2 regions of the Rhizobium sullae genome follow, and region 1 is predicted to be linked to the other one. Evidence: riboswitches for the same ligand, from Rfam matches in the RefSeq annotation. Region 1 holds a riboswitch; the other holds the start of a gene.

What was found. Region 1 has a riboswitch for FMN ahead of N2599_RS10680 (DMT family transporter). Riboswitches for the same ligand answer to the same signal wherever they lie in the genome.
Region 2: linked by a shared signal. The riboswitch ahead of ribB (3,4-dihydroxy-2-butanone-4-phosphate synthase) and the one ahead of N2599_RS10680 (DMT family transporter) in region 1 are both predicted to bind FMN.

Annotation. Positions count from the first base shown of each region.
Region 1 covers NZ_CP104143.1:2,091,710-2,098,988, reverse strand. The annotation lists gene lon (endopeptidase La) at 1-1,132, shown strand, start outside; gene N2599_RS10690 (hypothetical protein) at 1,104-1,340, shown strand; gene hupB (DNA-binding protein HupB) at 1,337-1,612, shown strand; FMN riboswitch at 1,737-1,886, shown strand; gene N2599_RS10680 (DMT family transporter) at 1,975-2,874, shown strand; gene N2599_RS10675 (esterase-like activity of phytase family protein) at 2,968-5,166, shown strand; gene N2599_RS10670 (aldo/keto reductase) at 5,234-6,220, opposite strand; gene N2599_RS10665 ((R)-mandelonitrile lyase) at 6,392-6,793, shown strand; tRNA gene N2599_RS10660 (tRNA-Asp) at 7,013-7,089, shown strand; tRNA gene N2599_RS10655 (tRNA-Asp) at 7,122-7,198, shown strand.
Region 2 covers NZ_CP104144.1:2,289,980-2,297,258, reverse strand. The annotation lists gene N2599_RS31835 (SDR family oxidoreductase) at 1-620, shown strand, start outside; gene tpiA (triose-phosphate isomerase) at 625-1,362, shown strand; gene N2599_RS31825 (glucose 1-dehydrogenase) at 1,439-2,221, shown strand; FMN riboswitch at 2,328-2,472, shown strand; gene ribB (3,4-dihydroxy-2-butanone-4-phosphate synthase) at 2,588-3,214, shown strand; partial or broken gene N2599_RS31815 (Atu4866 domain-containing protein) at 3,505-3,597, opposite strand; gene N2599_RS31810 (IS110 family RNA-guided transposase) at 3,877-4,926, opposite strand; partial or broken gene N2599_RS37990 (Atu4866 domain-containing protein) at 5,005-5,166, opposite strand; gene N2599_RS31800 (SDR family oxidoreductase) at 5,331-6,053, opposite strand; gene N2599_RS31795 (LysR family transcriptional regulator) at 6,149-7,054, shown strand; gene N2599_RS31790 (ABC transporter ATP-binding protein) at 7,235-7,279, shown strand, end outside.

The sequences.
Region 1 (7,279 bases):
GATGGGCATGGATTTCCGCGGCGACCCGTCCTCGGCCCTACTTGAAGTGCTCGACCCGGCCCAGAACATGACCTTCATGGATCACTACCTGGAAGTCGAATACGACCTGTCGGACGTGATGTTCATCACGACGGCGAATACGCTGAACATTCCTGCGCCCCTGATGGACCGCATGGAGATCATCCGTATCGCCGGCTATACCGAAGACGAAAAGCGCGAGATTGCCAAGCGGCACCTGCTGCCGAAGGCCATTAAGGAGCATGCGCTGCAGCCAGAAGAGTTTTCGGTCAGCGACGGCGCCCTGATGGCGATCAGCCAGCAGTACACCCGCGAGGCCGGTGTCCGTAACTTCGAACGCGAGCTGATGAAGCTCGCCCGCAAGGCGGTAACCGAGATCATCAAGGGCAAGGCGAAGTCCGTTCACGTCACAGCCGAAAACATCGATGACTATCTGGGTGTTCCTCGCTTCCGCCATGGTGAGGCCGAGCGCGAGGATCAGGTCGGCGTCGTCACCGGTCTTGCCTGGACGGAAGTCGGCGGCGAGCTGCTGACGATCGAAGGCGTGATGATGCCGGGCAAGGGTCGCATGACGGTCACCGGCAACCTGAAGGAAGTCATGAAGGAATCGATTTCGGCGGCGGCATCCTATGTCCGCTCGCGCGCCGTCGATTTCGGCATCGAGCCGCCGCGCTTCGACAAGAGCGACATCCACGTGCACGTGCCGGAAGGTGCCACTCCGAAGGATGGTCCGTCGGCGGGTGTCGCCATGGCGACCGCGATCGTCTCGATCATGACCGGCATTCCGGTCAACAAGGATGTCGCCATGACCGGCGAGATCACCCTTCGCGGCCGCGTTCTGCCGATCGGCGGTCTGAAGGAAAAGCTGCTCGCGGCGCTTCGCGGCGGCATCAAGAAGGTGCTGATCCCGGAAGAAAACGCCAAGGATCTGGCGGAGATTCCGGACAACGTGAAGAACAACATGGAGATCATCCCGGTATCCCGCATGGGCGAGGTGATCAAGCATGCGCTGGTTCGCAGGCCCGAGCCGATCGAATGGGATGGAACGGTTGAAACACCGGTCATCGCGACGGTCGAGGGCCTCGATGAGACAGGTGCAGCCATCGCTCATTGAGCGCTGTCTGCCACATTTATGTCAAAATGCTGCAAAACTCGGAAAAGGCTGGCTTAAAACGCCAGCCTTTTTTGTGAAAACGTCACAGAGCCGCTTGCTTTTCCTTGATTTGCAGGGCTTTTGGGTTGCGGCGGGCCTGATGAAACCTATTCTGTGCCTGGCTTACAGATTGAGTCGTTTCGAACCATTGAAAGGGGTGGAAACATGAACAAGAATGAACTCGTGTCCGCAGTTGCCGAAAAGGCTGGCCTCACCAAGGCTGACGCTGCTTCTGCTGTCGACGCTGTTTTCGACGTTGTCCAGGGTGAACTGAAGAATAAGGGCGACATTCGTCTCGCCGGCTTCGGCAGCTTCACCGTTTCTCATCGCGCTGCCACCAAGGGCCGCAACCCGTCCACGGGCGCTGAAGTCAATATTCCGGCTCGCAACGTGCCGAAATTCACGCCCGGCAAGGGCCTGAAGGACGCTGTCAACGGCTAATGAGATTTGCTTGGCCGCCGGATAACGAGACCGGCAGTCCAGGTTTGGAAGGGTTCGGCGAAAGCCGGACCCTTTTCGATTTTCTGCAGGATCTTGCAGGGCTCTCAAGTTTCACTTACGGCTTTTCTGTTCTCAGGGCGGGGTGAAAGTCCCCACCGGCGGTAAGGGTCTCTGCCCGAGCCCGCGAGCGCCTTCCTTGCTCAGTGCGGAAGGGTCAGCAGATCCGGTGCGATGCCGGAGCCGACGGTTACAGTCCGGATGAAAGAGAATGATCGCAGGCACGAAGGGCAGGGAACTGCCGGCGGTGTTGTTGCGCTCATGCGTCCTGATTTGTGTTGGTCCTTTTGTTCTGGATGAATGACATGAATCAGACTTCCCTCAGCATTTCCAGGTCGCGTGCCATGGCGGGTGCCGCCTGGATGGTGCTCGCCGGCGTGGCCTTCTCGATCCTCAATGTCGTCACGCAATCGTTGACGATGACGCTTGCCTTCCCGGCCGCTTCCGCCGCCTTTTGGCAATATGCCTTCGCGCTCGTCTTCTCGCTGCCGTTCCTTTATCGCGTCGGCTTCTCGGCGATGCGCACCAATTATCCCTGGCGCCATATCGTGCGCGTCGCTTTTGCCGCCCTCGGCGTCGAAGCCTGGGTCTCTGGTCTCGCCTCCGTGCCGATCTGGCAGGCGATCGCGCTGGTGATGACCTCGCCGTTCTTCATCATCCTCGGTGCGCGTCTCTTCCTCGGGGAACGCGTCGGCCCGGCGCGCTGGGCGGCAACGGCCGCCGGCTTTGCGGGCGCGATGATCATCTTGCAGCCCTGGTCGGACAGTTTCACCTGGGCGGCCCTGCTGCCGGTGCTTTCGGCGCTGCTTTGGGGCGCAGCCTCGCTGATCACGAAGAACCTCACGGGAATCGAGCGGCCCGAAACCATAACGGCCTGGCTGCTGGTGCTGCTGACGCCCATCAATGGCGGGCTTGCCTTGGCGGCTGGCTTCGAGGTGCCGATGGATATCACGGTTGGGCTCTTCATGTTTGCCGGCCTGCTGACCGTGCTCGCGCAGTATTTTCTCACACTTGCCTATGCGGTGGCCGACGCTGCCTATGTGCAGCCTTTCGACGACCTCAAGCTGCCGCTGAACGTCTTTGCGGGCTGGCTCGTCTTCGGTTATGCGCCCACAGGTTATCTATGGCTCGGCGCCGCACTGATCCTCTGCGCCTCGCTTTTTATCATGCGCAACGAACTCAGCCGCGAGCGAACGGCAACATAGACAAGGCAGTGCAAAACGCACTACCTGTCATGCGTCTGTCATCGCCGTGCCGCAAAAATCCCACGTTTCGAATATTCGACACGTGGGGATTTCATGACCATTTCATCGCGCAAGGCAGCGCTGGCTGCCGCTCTTCTCGCATCCGTTGCTTTTCCGGCTGCTGCGGAGCCTGTTTTCAATCGTATCGCGTCCTTCCCGGTTGCCGCAAACCTGCCCGCCGGCAAGGACAAGCTTTCCACAACCTCCGCCGAAATCATCACCGCCACCGATGATGGCAAGACTCTGATTTACAGCGACAGCCCGCTCGGCGCGATAGGCTTCGTCGACATCACTGATGCCAAGGCCCCGAAGGCCGGCGGGGCGCTGATGATGGACGGAGAACCGACCTCCGTTACGTCGGCAGCCGGCAAGGCGCTCGTCGCCGTCAACACCGGCGAGAGCAAGCAGAAGCCCTCCGGCCGTCTCGTAATCGTCGACGTTGCCACCAAGAAGATCGAGAACACCTGCGATCTCGGCGGCCAGCCGGATTCGATCGCGCTCAACAAGGACAAGACGCTCGGCACGATCGCCATCGAAAACGAGCGTGACGAAGACGTCAACGACGGCAAGATCCCGCAGATGCCGGCAGGCGATCTCGTGATCTTCCAGGTCAAAGACGGTACGGTCGATTGCGGTACGATCAAGCACATTGCGCTGACCGGCCTCTCCGCCGTCGCCCCCGAGGACCCGGAGCCCGAATTCGTTTCCTTCAACAGCCAGGACGAGATCGCCCTGACGCTGCAGGAAAACAACGAGATCGTCATCATCGACGCCAAGACCGCTCAGGTGAAGACACATTTCTCCGCCGGCAGCACGGACCTTGCCGGTATCGACACGAAGAGGGACGGCGCGCTGAAGTTTGCTGGCGAGCTGAAGGGCGTGCTGCGCGAACCCGACGCCGTGAAGTGGCTGGACGGCAACCGTCTCATCGTCGCCAACGAAGGCGATTATGAAGGCGGCTCGCGCGGCTTCACGATCTTCGACAAGACCGGCAGGGTTCTCTACGAATCCGGCAGCTCCTTCGAGCGTGCCGTTGCCGATCTCGGCCACTATCCGGATGGCCGCTCAGGGTCGAAGGGCGTCGAGCCGGAAGGCCTGGAAGCCGCGACCTTCGGCGGCCAGCAGTATTTCTTCGTGCTTGCCGAGCGCGCTTCAGTTGTCGGCGTGTACAAGGATACCGGTGCCGATCCGGAACTCTCGCAGATCCTTCCCTCGGGCGTTTCGCCGGAAGGCGCCGTAGCCATTCCCTCGCGCAACCTCTTTGCGACAGCCAACGAAGTTGATCTCGGCGAGGATGGCGGCCCGCGCTCGCATGTCATGATCTACGAGCTTTCCGAAGGCGAGAAGGCCTATCCGCAGATCGTCGCGGCCGAGAAGGATAGCAATCCGGTCGGCTTTGCCGCCCTTTCGGGCCTTGCGGCCGTTCCGGAAAAGCCCGGTAAGCTCTTTGCGGTCAGCGACAGCGTGCTCGGCATGCAGCCGACGATCTACACGATCGATGCGACGCAAAGGCCCGCCGTCATCACCGAAACGCTGACGGTCAAGCGTGACGGTGCTGCCGCCCAGAAGCTCGACATCGAGGGCATCGCCGTCGACGAGAAGGGCTGGTTCTGGCTCGCGTCAGAAGGCAACAGCGATAAGCTGCTGCCGCACGCGCTCTACCACGTCAATCCGAAGGGCGAGATCAAGGCCGAGGTCGCGCTGCCGAAGGAACTGACTGCCAACGAAATCCGCTACGGTTTCGAAGGTGTGACGATCATCGGCTCCGGCGATGATGCAACGCTCTGGATGGCCATTCAGCGCGAATGGAAGGACGACGAGAAGGGCTTCGTGAAGCTCGTGTCCTACAATCCGAAGAGCAAGGAATGGGGCGCCGTGCGCTACCCGCTCGACAAGTCCGAAAACGGCTGGGTCGGTCTTTCGGAAATCTCCGCTCATGGCGACAATGTCTACATCATCGAGCGCGACAACCTCGTCGGCGATGCCGCAAAGCTGAAGAAGCTCTACAAGGTGGCGATCACCGATCTCAAGCCCGCCGAGCTCGGCGGCGAGCTTCCGGCCGTCAAGAAGACCGAAGCCTACGACTTCCTGAACGAGCTGAAGACCGCCACCAACGGCTACGTGCTCGACAAGATCGAAGGCTTCACCTTCGACGCCGGCGGCAAGGCTTATGCCGTCACCGATAACGACGGCGTCAGCGATTCTTCGGGCGAAACGTTGTTCTTCCCGGTCGATCTGGTCGGCACGAACTAAGGTCTCCGGATCGAACCGAAATTGCCGGGGTCAAATCCCGGCCATTTCTGTTTCCGAAAGGATACACTTACCAGCGCTGATGCACATGCGGGGCGATCAACCGCTCGTAGATCTCGCGGATCGCCTCCATGGCATCGTGGGAGAGCGGCGCGAGATCGGCAGCCGCAGCGTTGGCCCTTGCCTGTTCGGCGTTGCGTGCGCCGGGGATGGCCACGGTGACGGCGTCGTTCATCAGGATCCAGCGAAGCGCGAAGGCGGCCATGGTGGCGCCCTGCGGCACCAGCTTGCGCACTTCCTCGACCGCCTGCAGGCCGACCTCGAAGGGAACGCCTGCGAAGGTTTCACCGACATCGAAGGCCTCGCCGTGGCGGTTGAAATTGCGGTGGTCGTCGCTGGCGAACTTGGTGTTGCGGGTGATCTTGCCGGAAAGCAGGCCGCTTGCGAGCGGGACGCGGGCGATCACCGCGACGTTCCTGCGGCGGGCTTCCTGGAAGAACAGACGATCGGGACGCTGACGGAACATGTTGTAGATGATCTGGATGCTTTCAACGCCGGGAAACTCGATCGCCTTCAGGCCTTCCTCCACCGTCGAAACGCTGACGCCGTAGCCCTTGATCTTGCCGGCCTTCTGCAACTCGTTAAGACCCTCGAACACTTCGGGCCGGTAGAGAACTTCCGTCGGAGGGCAGTGGAGCTGGACAAGGTCGAGGCTGTCGACCTGCAGGTTCCTCAGACTACGGTCGATGAAGCCTTCGAGATTGGCCTTCGTATAGCCGTCGGCGACATGCGGATTCAGCCTTCGGCCCGCTTTGGTGGCGACCATCGGGCGCGTGCCGCTACGGCTCTTCAGAACATCGGCGACGATCTTCTCAGACCGGCCGTCGCCATAAACGTCGGCCGTGTCGATGAAGGTCATGCCGGCGTCGAGCGCGGCATTGAGTGCTGCCCGGCCGTCAGCCTCGCTGACATCTCCCCAGGAACCGCCGATCTGCCATGCGCCGAACCCGACATTGGTGATTGAAAACGGCATGCGGCCGAAAGAATGCTGTTTCACGGGGAATCCTCCATTCGTGCTGAAAAGCTCGCGCGGCAACTATCAGCCGGGCAGCGGTCGGGCAAGCACCCGCAGGGGGAGGAGATAGGGCGTCTCGCTGCACTTCAAATGAGCGGATCGATAACCTACTTACCTATGAGCACGCCGGATCAAACAAAAGAGGCAAACACCATGGAAATCAAGAGGGCCGGTTCCCGGCCATCGGCGAAGGCTTCGGCGGACTATTTCGCCGGCACCGTGCGGCTTGATCCGCTGATCGAAGCGCCGGATCCGGCCCGCGTGAGGGTTGTGCATGTGACATTCGAGCCGGGCGCGCGTACCGCATGGCACACGCATCCTCTGGGGCAAACCCTGATCGTCACGTCCGGCAAAGGTCTCGTGCAGAGCTGGGGCGACGAAATTCGCGAAATCCGGCCGGGCGACACCGTCTGGTTCGCGCCCGGCGAGAAGCACTGGCATGGTGCCGCCCTGGAAACAGCGATGACACACATCGCCATCCAGGAATCGCTGAACGGCAACGTTGCGGACTGGATGGAGCAGGTCAGCGACGAGCAATATGCCGGAAAGGCGTGAGGCGGCTTCAGACAACAGGAAAATGCACCGGAAGTCCTGTCAATGCTAAGCTCCTGCGCGGCGGCCCGAGTTCGCTTTGAAAACAATTTCCGGACTGTCATGGTTTTGTCTCCAAAGCTGCTTGACACTCAAATGCTAACCCCTTAGTTAGCCGCTCATCGAAGCGGCCAGTCCGCTTTGACAAGGATGCGAAAGCCTCCGGATTGCTTGAAATGAAATGCGGGTGTAGCTCAGTCGGTTAGAGTGCCGGCCTGTCACGCCGGAGGTCGCGGGTTCGAGCCCCGTCACTCGCGCCATTTCGAGGTTTTCGGCCTTTCCTCCGCCATGCGCGGGTGTAGCTCAGTCGGTTAGAGTGCCGGCCTGTCACGCCGGAGGTCGCGGGTTCGAGCCCCGTCACTCGCGCCATTCTTTTCTCCGAGCTATGCAGTTTTTGGTTGGCTGCCATGCAGCCTCTCGCAACTTGTGCGTATTTGTCGCGACATCGTT
Region 2 (7,279 bases), on a different replicon from region 1:
CGGCTAGACACATTCAGGGCGCCGGCCGCCGCGCTATCCAGATCGCAGCTGATGTCACGAGCAAGTCGTCCCTCGGCGAGGCGGTAGCCCGCACCGAGGCCGCACTCGGCGCACTGACGCTTGCCGTCAACGCCGCCGGTATCGCCAACGCCAATCCCGCGGAAGAGATGGAAGAGGATCAGTACCAGACGTTGATGGACATCAACCTGAAAGGCGTCTTCCTTTCTTGTCAGGCCGAGGCGCGCGCCATGTTGAAGAACGGAGGCGGGTCCATCGTCAACATCGCTTCCATGTCCGGCGTGATCGTAAACCGGGGACTGAGCCAGGCGCACTATAACGCCTCCAAGGCCGGCGTGATCCACATGTCTAAGTCCATGGCGATGGAATGGGTCGGTCGCGGCATCCGTGTCAACACGATCTCGCCCGGATACACGGCAACGCCCATGAACACGCGTCCGGAGATGGTTCATCAGACCAAGCTCTTCGAAGAGCAGACGCCAATGCAGCGCATGGCAACGGTCGACGAAATGGTCGGTCCGGCGGTGTTCCTGCTGTCGAATGCGGCAAGCTTCGTAACCGGCGTCGATCTGCTTGTCGACGGCGGTTTCTGCTGCTGGTGATGCGATGCGAAAGTTGATTGCCGGCAACTGGAAAATGAACGGTCTCGCTTCCTCCCTGGCTGAGATCGAGGCGCTGAAGGGGCTCACGGGCAAGGCGGCGTGCGACATCGTCGTCTGCCCGCCCTTCACGCTGATCGAGAACGCCGCGAAGCGCTCGAAGGATTCGACCGTTATCGTCGGCGCTCAGGACTGCCACCCCGAGGCGTCCGGCGCCCGCACCGGAGACATCTCCGCGGGCATGCTCGTCGACGCGGGGGCACGCTTCGTAATTCTCGGCCATTCCGAACGCCGCGCGTCCCACAACGAAACAGATGCGATAGTCGCCAGCAAGGCCGTCGCGGCTCACAAGGCCGGACTGACCACGATCATTTGCATCGGCGAGACCCGCGATGAACGCGATGATGGAAAGGCGATCGATGTCGTGGGTGGACAGCTGCGAGGCTCAATGCCCGCGAGCGCCGCCAGCTCGAACATGGCGATCGCATATGAACCGGTCTGGGCCATTGGAACCGGCTTGGTTCCGACCATTGAGGAGATCGAGGAAGTGCATTCCTCGATAAGACAGATGCTTGAAGAGCGACTGGGCGATGATGGGCGCCTCGTGAGGATCCTTTACGGTGGTTCGGTGAAGGCTTCGAATGCAGCCGCCATCTTCCGCGCGGCAAATGTGGATGGAGCCTTGGTCGGAGGCGCATCGCTGAAGGCGGCAGAGTTCGCCGAGATCATTTCTGCAGCCGCTTGATGGCGGCATGACGCAAGGGGGTCGCCGGCTCTGCGGTCGACGCCCGAGATCGTCTGGCACGTGGAAGGAAGAAAGAATGAAACGCTTTGAGAACAAAACCGTGGTCATCACCGGAGGCAGCCGCGGCATCGGCGCTGCGATCGCCAAGCGCTTCGCAAAAGAAGGCGCCAATCTCGTCGTCTCCGCCAACGAAGAGTCGGTCCATGCAGTCGCCGAGCAGATCAAAACCGATGCTGGCAATGCTATCTCCTTCGTCGGAGACGTCACCGACAAAGCCAGCGTGAAGGCTCTCTACGACGCAGCAGAGAACGCTTACGGCGTTGTGGACGTGTCGATCCAGAACGCCGGCGTCATCACAATCGCCCGCATCGAAGACATGACGGAAGGTGAGTGGGACAAGGTCATGGCCGTTAACACCAAGGGCGTCTTCTTGTGCGCGCAGGAAGCAATTCTGCGCATGCGCAAGCATGGACGAGGTGGCCGTATCATCAACACCGCCTCCGGCCAAGCGCGCGACGGTTTCATCTACACGCCACACTACGCCGCTTCAAAGATGGGCGTTGTCGGGATCACCCAAAGCCTTGCCAAGGAAGTCGCGACCGAAAACATCACCGTCAACGCCTTCTGCCCGGGCATCATCGAAACCGATATGTGGGCTTATAACGATCAGGCGTGGGGGAAGCTCCTTGGGAACTATGGCCCTGGGGAACTCATGAAGCAATGGGTCGAAGGCATTCCGATGAAACGGGCCGGATCAGGTGAGGACGTCGCCGGTCTCGTCACTTTCCTCGCCAGCGACGATGCTGCCTACATCACCGGCCAGACGATCAACGTCGATGGCGGCCTGATCATGTCCTAGCTTTATTCGACAATAAGGAACGGTGCGTTCACTGGGAAAACCGGATTTTCGCTCGGTCGGCGGCCGGCGACCTCTTGCACAACAAGGCATCGATCCTCTATGTTGCATGCGTTCTCAGGGCGGGGTGCAATTCCCCACCGGCGGTATCGAGGCAACTCGGAGCCCGCGAGCGCCTTCGTGGATACGGAGGGTCAGCAGATCCGGTGAGATGCCGGAGCCGACGGTTACAGTCCGGATGGAAGAGAGCAATGCAGCGGACGCCGCCTCAAGAGCGGCGTTTCGTATGCTTGTTCGCCCAAGGGAAAATGGTGGCTCTGACAGGCCATGCACGCCGCTCACAGCGGCTAACCCTTGAAAGGCAAGAAGATGGCAATTTCCAAAATCGACGATGCGATCGCCGCAATTGCGCGGGGCGAGATCGTCGTTGTTGTCGATGACCGTGACCGGGAAAACGAAGGCGACCTCGTGATCGCTTCGGAAGCCGTAACTCCGCAAGCAATCGCGTTCATGATGAATCAAGCTCGTGGCCTCGTCTGCGTTGCGATGGAAGGCGAGAGGCTTGATGAGCTTGATATTCCTTTGATGGTGCCACGCAACACCGAGGTGCTGAAGACCGCCTTCACCGTCTCCGTGGACTACATTCCCGAAACGACGACTGGGATATCCGCCGCCGACAGGGCCGCGACCGTTCGAGCACTCGTCAGGGAAGGTTCTCGCCCCGACGATTTTGCCCGGCCAGGTCATATCTTTCCGCTTCGAGCCCATGCGAACGGCGTCCTTTCCCGCCCTGGCCACACCGAAGCAGCGGTGGACCTCGCCAAGCTTGCCGGTCTATCCCCGTCCGGCGTGATTTGCGAGGTGGCCAACGACGATGGCACGATGGCACGTCTGCCGGAGCTCGAACGCTTTGCCGAACAGCATGGTCTTCATCTGATCACGATTGAAGACCTCATAGCCTTCAGGGCAGCGAGCGTGTCCGTTAAGGCTGCCTAGTTCCTAAGCGCTCGTGGCGCCTGCTTTCATGTGCGGGGGCAAAGTTCAAACATGGGTCAATTCTCGATGGAAATATTCCGCAAGGCCGGGTCAGTTCTTAGTGGAAATCAAAACCGAGCATTGACCGGTCTGACTTCGGCGAGCATCCCATCACGCGCCTGAAGAAGGTGCTGTGCTGAACGCACTCTCGTACCCGAGCGCGCGCGATGGACGTTTTCCGTCGCGCTTCGAACGGCGAGCTATTCACAGGGAAAGTCGGCGCTGTTCGTTGTCTCAGCTTATTCAGGTCTTCAGCGGCGCCGCAGAATCATTCCGCCATGGTGAAGGGTGTTTCGGTCGACGAAGGTTCCGTCGGCCGTGAAGCCGGTGTCGTCCCATATGTGGACGGCTCCCACTTGCAAGTGTTTTCTGCAGATAATTTTGATCGGATCGCTTGCTTCCATATGTGCGGCCTTTGGGTGTGGCCGCACATGACCACTGGCCAAGATGGTTTCCGCGACGCGAGTTCCAAACAATACTTCGACCTTTAACGGCCAGTGGGACAAACGGAGCATCACGCGTCTTGGATCGATCGATCACACCATCTGCTTCCTTCTTGCAAGTTCACGCATCAGCTCAGCACAGTAGCGGTCATTCTCTGCTCACCGTGATGGGCTGATCTGTTATGCCGCCAGTCCTGCGGCCTGCGGGATATCTTGGGGTTGTCTCCGGTACGCTTCCCCGCTGACCATCAGCTTCCAGGCGATCCGGGCGATCTTGTTGGCCAGTGCCACCGCGACCAGTTTTGGCTTCTTGCGTTTGAGGAGCTCAAGGAGCCAGGGAGAAGCATTTTTACTCCGACCTGTGCGAATAGGCTGAAGAACAGCGGTTGCACCCGCCACCAGCACACTTCGCAACATCTCGTCGCCGGCGCGGGTGATCACACCGAGCCTGACTTTGCCGGCCGTCGAATGATCTTTTGGCGTCAGGCCGATCCAGGCGGCAAAATCACGTCCGGATTTAAACATCGTCGGGTCCGGGGTTTTCAACATCAGAAGCGAAGCGCCGATCGGTCCGACGCCGGGGATTTCCGCCAGCCGTTTGCTGCATTCATCAGCGCGATGCAGGGCCATCAGCTGTTCATCGACGATTTTGATCTCGGCAAGCAGCTCGCGATATTCCTCACCCTGCATGGCAAAGAGCTCGCGTGCCAGTTCCGGCATAGACTGATCGGTGGCGATCCGCTCCAGCAACGGTTCGATCCGGCATATGCCCCTGGCGGCGGTGACACCGAATTCCATCGCAAAGCCGCGGATAGTATTGGCAAGCTGGGTGCGATTGCGGATCAACCTTTCCCTCACTCCGACCAGCATCAAGGCTGCCTGCTGATCGGCAGTCTTCACCGGCACGAAGCGCATGGTCGGCCGGCTCATCGCCTCGCACAATGCTTCTGCATCCGCCGCATCGTTCTTGCCGCGCTTGACGTAAGGTTTTGCCAGTTGCGGCGCGATCAGCTTCACCTCGTGCCCGAACGAGCTTAGCAATCTCGCCCAGTGATGCGAACCGCCGCACGCCTCAAGCGCAACAGTGGTCGGCGGCGTCTTCTCGAAGAACTTCACCATTTCCCTGCGGGATAGCTTCTTGCGAAGCACAGGCTGCTCGTTGGCATTCACGCCATGCAATTGGAAAACGTTCTTTGACGTATCCATTCCAATTCGGATAATCTGTTCCACGGACGGTCTCCCTCGATTGAGCTTTCAACGAACTCATTCTGGCACATTCGATGCCGTTGGGAGCCGTCCACTTCAACAATACTCGATGTGATTGCCCCGGATCTCGTAGCGACCTTCATAGGCGCTTTCGCGATTTCCGCGCGCTTCGTCGTAACGTCCGCTCGGCAGCAGATTGTGCCGAACCCTATTGTCGCTGGTCGTCCACATGCCGACGTAGGGATGATCTGTCATCCTGTGTTCATCCTTTATTTCATGCCTATTGCTGCCTGCATCGGAGGCGTTCGCCGGGGCGGAAAGAATTGCCAACACAGTGAGAGCGAGCCAGTTCTTGCCGAACACTCGGTACGCGTGCCTTCGCCGCGCCAGACTCCGATAAGCGTTCAGGGCCGGGGCCTGACCCTTGATCATCCGATTTGGCCCTGAGGCCGCACGGTGATCTCGTTCACGCCGACGCTGGCCGGGGTCTCGATCACATGGCGCACCACGCGACCGACTTCGGCTGGCTGCAAGGCGTTGGCGCGGTATTCGTCCATGAATGCTATGGTCTCGGCATGGGTGATGGTGTTGGCCAGTTCGCTTTCGACCACGCCGGGATTGATACACGTAATCTGGAGTTCGGGGTGTTCCTTTCGCAGGCCCTCCGAGATTGCGCGGACCGCAAATTTTGTTGCCGAGTAGACCGCTGCGGTAGGCTCGACGGACAACGCCCCGATCGACGCGATGTTGATGATCTGTCCAGCGCCGCGAGCATGCATGTGCGGCAAAACCGCCCCAATGCTCCACAGAACACCTTTGATATTCACTTCGATCATGCGGTCCCATTCTTTGTAGTGGCCGGCGACGAGTGGCGACAGTGGCATGATGCCGGCATTGTTCACCAGCACGTCGATGCGCCCCCAAGTCTCCAGGGCAGCACCGGCAAAGGCCTCAACCGACGTGCGATCGGTAACGTCGAGAGGGCGGGTTTCGACGGTGCTGCCCGTCGCGCGGATGTCGTCGGCGATGGCCTGCAGCCGATTCGTGCGGCGGGCGCCCAGAAGGAGTTTGGCACCCGCCACTCCCAAAGCTCGCGCGATGCCTTCCCCGATTCCGCTGGATGCCCCCGTGATCAGAATAACCTTGTCCATGTCCGGCTCCTTGTTTCGTCATCGGCAAGATGGAGCGACTTTTCCGTCGTTTGTAGATGTCAATTGCTGTACTGGTTGGTTAGCGATACTGGACAATGAAAATGGACCTGAATCTTCTGCCCCTCTTCCTTGCAGTCTCGAAAGAGCGGAACTTTCGTGCGGCAGCCGATCGGATGGGCGTAACCCGTTCCGCCGTCAGTCAGGCGATCCGACGGCTTGAGGATCATCTCGGTACTGCACTCGTGGTGCGCACCACGCGGTCGGTGCAATTGACTGAAGCAGGCGCGCGGTTGGTTAGCTCACTGGAAGGGCCGTTGACCGACATAGGAAGTGCGCTGGATGCGACCGGGACGGCGGATGAGCCGCGCGGCCATCTCCGATTGACAGCAACTTCGATCGCCGAGCCTTTCCTCTCCGGTCCATTGCTGGCGAGCTTCGTCGCGCGCTGTCCCCATGTGACCGTCGATGTGACGGTAACCGATGAGGAATTCGATATCGTCGCCCATGGGTTCGATGCTGGAGTCAGGCTGGGCGAGGTGATTGAGAAGGATATGATTGCCGTGCCCGTGAGCGGCGAGCAGCGGGAGCGCGCCGCCGCAGCGCCCGCTTATCTCGCCGAGCGCGGTGCGCCCGCACATCCAGGCGAGCTCGTCGGACATCGTTGCATTGGCTGGCGGCTCTCGCCGGAGATTGCGCCTCACCGCTGGGAATTCGTCGAAGGCGGTCGCCCGTTCGACGTCGCGGTGGAGCCGCAAATCACGACGAACGACCTTCGCTTGATGCTCCGCCTTGCCCTGGCGGGAGCCGGTATCACCTTCGCCCCCGAGGACTGCCTGCAGCCGCATTTTGAAGACGGCTCGCTCGTGCCGCTGCTGGAAGAGTTCCTGCCGCCCTTTCCAGGTTTCTTCCTCTACTTTCCACAACGCCGCAACATGGCGCCGAAGCTGCGTGCGTTGATCGACCATGTGCGGCAATGGCAGAAGGCACGGTTAGGAGGATGATCGGGCGTCGGATGCGCCGTCGAGGGCGCTGGACGTCGCTCTACGCCCTCAAGGACTTCATGGGTCATCAGGGCTATCGGTCCTTTTGCGCGGCATGGGGAAGTTGGAAGATTTCTGTTTCACGATGGAGCCATCTGGAACAGTATGGACGTGATGCTCACAATGACTGAAGGATTGGAAATGCACGGATCTATCCAGGGGGTCAGTGGAATGCTTGTGCTGGCG